Regions from separate parts of the Aliikangiella maris genome, predicted to be linked through region 2. Evidence: predicted binding sites of a transcription regulator. Region 2 holds the regulator's gene; the other holds the start of a gene.
What was found. The regulator FNR, encoded in region 2, switches genes on or off when oxygen is low (the NO sensors DNR and NnrR bind a similar motif). The targets are predictions, from matches to a motif close to TTGATNTANATCAA.

Region 1: a site for FNR is predicted at 1,510-1,523, ahead of ABVT42_RS04660 (alpha/beta family hydrolase). Genes of this name have one in related genera too.

The regions. Positions count from the first base shown of each region.
Region 1 is NZ_JBFDAH010000004.1:40,015-43,232, reverse strand. Features, by position in the region: gene ABVT42_RS04665 (MFS transporter) at 1-673, opposite strand, end outside; gene ABVT42_RS04660 (alpha/beta family hydrolase) at 806-1,447, opposite strand; gene ABVT42_RS04655 (glutamine amidotransferase-related protein) at 2,286-3,044, opposite strand.
Region 2 is NZ_JBFDAH010000001.1:434,031-437,248, reverse strand. Features, by position in the region: gene ABVT42_RS01985 (molybdopterin molybdotransferase MoeA) at 1-320, shown strand, start outside; gene ABVT42_RS01980 (DUF7009 family protein) at 427-741, shown strand; gene mobA (molybdenum cofactor guanylyltransferase MobA) at 742-1,317, opposite strand; gene fnr (fumarate/nitrate reduction transcriptional regulator Fnr) at 1,451-2,179, opposite strand; gene hemN (oxygen-independent coproporphyrinogen III oxidase) at 2,353-3,218, opposite strand, start outside.

The DNA.
Region 1 (3,218 bases), on a different contig from region 2:
ATAGTCCACTGGCCGTTGATTTTTCGCGCTCAATTTGCTTTAAACTACCGCGCATCACCAAATAACGATAACGGAAAGCCCCCACCATCGACAGCACCGATAAACTCAAATAAAGCCACTTAAACGCTTCAAATTGCCAGTCGAGTACTTGGCCAATAGCTATTGCGACAATGGCCATGAGCAAGGAGGTCAAAGTCGCCAGTTTAGCAGTCACTTTGCCACGAATATAACGCGGATAGTTAGCCCGCCAAATATCAGAACGTATTGTTAATATGCCAGACCAGCAAATTCGCGCGATAATATAAAACATCAATAGCGCAAAAAGTCCCGATTCATCAAAAGTAGTCTGGCTAATCCCAAGCCCACATACACAGCAGACTAGTGCCAAGTTAGACACCAATCGAGTCCGGCTGCGACCATGACTTAACTTGACCCACACAAAACTAATCAAGTTAGAATAAAATGGCGCACCAGTACTGACCGCCACCGCTAAATTTAACAACCAGCTCTCGACCCGTCCCTCGAATCCATTTTTAATTAATACACCAATGACACCACCTTCAAGTAGCGCAAGCATTAAAGCCAGACTAGTCCAGGAAAATAATTCGCGACGTATACGCTGCTCAAGTGTTTGTCTTTGGGTTGTAGAAATAGCAGGGATTATTCTGGACATCAGTTGAATAACTCAGTGTGCAAAAACAGGAATAAATTAACAGATCGGACCGCTAATAGTAGATTATTCATTAATTATTGCAAATAGAAATAGACTATTTGATTGAATTTGGACACCTTTGCTGTGCAAATATTAGTCATCTAGAGTAAATATAAAATCTGCCACTTTATCGGCAGCTGTTTGCAAATTATCTGCGAGCGTTAAACCAGACTTTACCCGAGGCTTAAAGCTGTGATCACCGTCAGCTAAATACTCAACACAAACCTGTTTGCTCAATGCGTGACCTTCTATCTCATTAGGCTTACCCATACTATCACGTTCTCCTTGTAGAATTAATGTTGGAATACTAATGTGAGCTAAATGTTCTCCTCTAAATTTTTCTGGCTTATTCGCAGGATGAAAAGGAAAACCAAATGCGATTAGACCACTTATCTTAAATTCAAGTTTAAAATCAGGCGCAGACTCAGTCGCCAACAAACTGGCTACCCTTCCCCCCATAGATTTACCAGCCAATATTAATTTATCAGTAGGCAATAACCGTTGACTTTCTTTGAGCTGTTTGATTTGTTGATTAAAATCATCAATTAATCGTGGCATTCGATCAGGTGGACGTCGTTTACCATCAATTAATCGCTGACGCATATAGGGAAAATCAAATCGAAAGACCGTTAAATCTTTAGCGCTAATAAGTTGATCCATCTGTTGCATCCAATCTGAATCTTTGTTTGCTCCAGCCCCATGAGCCAATAGAATTTTAAATTCACTTTTAAACAAGTAGAAGTCACCCAATTTAAGTTAACAATAGGAAAATAACCAGTTTAAATTATTTAAAAAATTTAATCCAAATCAAATATTTCCCGCGCAATTAGCCAAAGTAATTATGAGTTTCTTATCGCTCTATACTTCAATTAAAAACCTGGTTTTGTATAATTACTTATTGACGTATTTTAATTGTGGATAATAACGGAAAAAATAGCCTTAATATATACTGGGTTATATGAGAATTTAAAATTGGATAAATTCGCTGAAGAACAACAGATAAAAACGTTACCTGTCAATATTGTTTATACACAAAAAACTACAGTTCGAAACATTTATAACTGAACGATAATAATCTTTTAGACCTTTTGTGTAAGGTTTATCAATCAGCCAACGCAATTGATATAACTTCAATGAATTGAGAAAAAGTATTTTACTCGTCATTTTTACCAAGCATTAGAAATTACTATTTTTAAGCAGCCAGCGTTTTAATCGTTAAAATTTAAGCAGATTAAGCAGATTAAGCAGATTAAGCAGAAAAAGTTTAAGTAGAAAAAATAGGCCGCCAAAAGGCGGCCTGAAACCCTAAGAACAATCGGGGATTTGTTGAATCAAAATTGAGTCAATACAAGTCGCTACCAACACGCTGTGTTGCATTGTTGTCTAAATTTCAGCGATTGCAAAGATGGTGCGAAGAATAAACGGGTGAGCAATATCAATCAATGCACAAAATACCATTTTTTGCCCGAATAAAAGATATTACATGTTTTATTTTTTAAAGTGAGAACAGTGACTGGTTTTTAATGCATGAAATTATTTTTTAATATATAGCCACATGAGAAACCCTAAAATTTTAATTGAGAAAATCTCGATGAATAAACTGATGTTTCTCGTTAACTTTCGGTAACAATGATAAAAAGCCATTAAAAACTTTATGGCTTAATGCCAGAGATCGATCAATTCGATAATGTGTTTCCTGCCAAATTGAATCAACTCGCGCTTTAGCTTTATCGAGTCCCAATTCTTTTAAATGTTGAGGTAACTTTAGCCAGCGTTGAATTAAGGATAAGTCAGTTTCAAGATGAAATTGAAATCCATAAACATTGTTTTTTAATTGAAAAGCCTGGTGAGCAATCTGTTCACCGGTAGCAAGTAACGTTGCATTTTTGGGTAAGTCGAATGTATAACCATGCCACTGAAAAATATTTTCACACTCATCAAAATGACCGAGCACCGGATCATTTTGTGCTGCCTGAGTTGGTGTAATAGGGTACCAGCCAATTTCTTTTTTAGGTGCCTGATAAACTTTCGCGCCAGCCGCAGCCGCAATGAGTTGTGCCCCCAAACAAATTCCCAAGACAGGAATATCTTGTTGCATTGCCTGTCGAATCACTCGCTGCTCGGTTACCAGATGTGGATACTCATCTTCTTGACCAATATTCATTGGGCCACCAAGAATAATAAGTGCATCGTAGCTACAAATATCCGGTTTAGCATTAGGTTCTCGGCCAAAATTCACGTATCGAATACGGTGCCTTTGTGAACGGATCAGTGGATCAAGTGTACCAAGAGGTTCATAAGGAACATGCTGAAAAACCATTATTTTTGCCAAAACTTAAACCTCTGCTCGACAGTTTTTGCTGAAACACCAACGAGACAATCACTTTTTGTTGCTCGATACATCAATAAACCAAAACCTAAATCGGTTAATCACTCACAAATTATGTTTTTAATTGAATAAACATGCATAAAATCACTAGTTTTATGCTTATTGCTTGAATAACCC
Region 2 (3,218 bases):
CTATTTCAGCAAATTTAGGTTTACGATTTTTTGTATTTCGACTAATCCAACGCCTGCTAGCTCAAGCAGATGAAAAACCAGTTACCGCAATATGCAATGAGGCGTTTACAAAAAGGCCTGGATTTGCAGCGATACTAAAATCATTTGCACAGATTAATCAGCATGCACAGTTAACTTGTAACATTTTACCTGGACAAGAATCATTTAAAATTAAACCACTACTCAATGCAAATGGTTGGATTTATCTGAAAGAATCCACTGAGAGTTTAGCAACTGGGGAGAAAGTCGAGTTTTATCCAACCATACCTTATTGGTTTTAATTGTGTTTATCGTTAATCGACTAAAGAAAAATGGTTGTTTTATTGATTACGGCTATTTGAATTTACTTTAGCTTATTTTTGTTTAACCAACTTACTCATAGCACTTATGTATTTAAAAATTCAATCCGATTGCATCACCTTTAGAGTGAGCCAAGCCGAGGCTCAACAATTATTAAACACCGGAGAAATAAAAGATTCAATCACTCTGAATCCTCTAAACCAAATTCAATATATGGTTAAAACTACCAATAACAATGCTGAGTTACTCTTTGATTTTGGCTCTCAATTAAAATTCACTTTATGTGTTAATAAACAAGTTCTTGAAAGTGAAGTTAAAGACAGACCAAGCAAACAAGGGATTAAAATCACAAGTAGCACTGCGATCAGTGCTTTTCTTGAAATTGACTTAAAATCAAAATAACTAGACCGATTGATAATCTGCCAGATAATTTAAATTTCGAAATGCGGACTCTTCAATATTCAAATTAACTGGCGTTGCCTTTATTTGCTTGAGGAAATCTCTTACACGATAAGTCTTTTGATTGAGTAATTGACTGACAGTGTTATGACAAGATCGATTTAGCAACATACATAAGTAATGCTCTCTTACATCAGTCACTAAATAATAAGCAGAATCAGAAAACTGAATTTGTTGCACAAGTTGATGAATTAATATTTTAGGTAGGAGTGGTACATCGACAGGTAAAACAAATAACCAGTCATTCTTCATAATTTGCAGCCCTTGCTCTATGCCTGCAAGCGGTCCAGCATAACCTTCTCGTTGATCGGTAACAACCAGATATCCATATTGTTGATAAGTTACTAAATGACGGTTAGCAGAAATAATTAATTCTCCTACCTGGTCTGCCAGCCAATCTATTTGATGCTCGATCAAAGGTTTTTGTTGGAATTGTTGTAGTCCTTTATCTTTTCCTTCTAGTCTGCGACCCGCACCACCAGATAATATGAGTCCTGAAATAAATGACTTGTCAATCATTTGCCAAATTCATCCTCATAGAATTGCCTACCAATATAACTCACAGTTCCTCTTAATAAATGAGCTATTCAAATATAAATAATTTAACCTTGAGTACTCAATAAAATAAATTATCTCAAACACTTAAAATCTATTATACATGACAAGATGTACCAGCTAAGGAACTTAAGCCTTCCATATCTTTAATTTGAATATAACGATCTTGAATCGATATGAGCCCTTGCTTTTGCAAACGGGTTACCAAGCGACTTACTGTTTCTACGGCTAAGCCCAAATAATTACCAATATCGCCACGAGTCATGGTCAACTGGAATTCCTTATTGGATAAGCCTCGGCGTTTAAAACGACCAGAAAAGTTTATAATAAAAGCCGCAAACCGCTCGTCAGCATTCTTTTTACTGAGCAACATCATTAAATCTTGCTCTTCGCGAATCTCGCCGCTCATAATCTTAAAAAGCTGCTTTTGTAAGCCGGGCAATTCCCGTGAGAGTGCTTCAAGTTTATCAAAGGGGATGGAACAAACCAGTGAAGTTTCCAAGGCTTTGGCAAAACTAGGATACTGTGTACTGCTAATTGCATTTAAACCAACTATTTCACCGGGTAAATGAAATCCGGTAATTTGTTCCGTACCATCAGAACTGATGGTGTAGGTTTTGAGACTGCCAGAGCGAATAGCGTGTATTGCATCAAATGTATCACCGGCATGGAACAAAAAGTCGCCTTTTTTCAGTACCTTTTTGCGTTGAACAATATTTTCGAGATGTTCGATATCAGAATCAGCTAACATCACGGGTAGACACAATCGTCTAATACTACAGGTCTGACACTTTATTTCACTATGCAAAAAATTATTCGAAGACAACTTTGACCCACCCTTTGTTTTGAATATACAGGTGCATTATACTCAATTTATATATTCAAGGGAGCCAATTTTCACAAAAATTAACGATATTCACAAAATAGAAAAGCCAACAAAATTATCATTTTAATCATTTACTCAATCTATTTGCGCTTAAATAAAGCTGAATCAGTCATTTAGATAACTTTTGAAAAACACCTGATTTCCTGTAACTCATTTAAATAGGCGTCAAATGTCATGCAAATATTACGAATCAGTAATCGGCCTTTAGCAAAGACTTGAATTGAATCGCCTGAATAAGTAATAAGTTTATCTTCAATTAGCGGTTGAAGCATCTTTAGTTCGCGAGAAAAATAGGTTTTAAAATTAATATGATAGCGAGTTTCAATCTGATTTATATCTAGATAAAAGTGACAAATTAAATCAAATATGACATTTTTCCTAATCGTGTCATCAAAAGTCATACTCGCTCCACGCCAAGTGGGTAGCTGACCCTGCTCAAGTAAATGATAATAACTATCAACTTCTCTGACATTTTGATGGTATTGCCCATTCAACGAACCAATCGCAGAAACCCCTACGCCGATTAATTCATATTCCTCGTGTGTTGTATAGCCTTGAAAATTACGATGTAATTGCTGATTATTTTGCGCGATAGCCAATTCATCATCAGGCTTGGCGAAGTGATCCATACCTATATAGCAATAACCGCTTTGTTGAAGTTTATCAATGATATAGGCAAAAATGGCCAATTTCTCCACTGGAGTTGGTAGCTCAGCACTTTTGATTCGACGCTGTGGTTTAAAACGATGAGGCAAGTGTGCATAATTAAAAACAGATATTCTATCAGGAGATATTTGAATAACTTTGTCTAAAGTCGCGGCAAATGTTTCTCGAGTTTGTAAAGGTAATCCATAAATCAAATCGAGATTAATCGAACGAAAGCCATGCTTTCTTGCTTCATTAATTAAATCACGAGTTATTTCAAAAGACTGGATGCGGTTGATCGACTGCTGAACTTTAGGGTCAAAATCCTGAACGC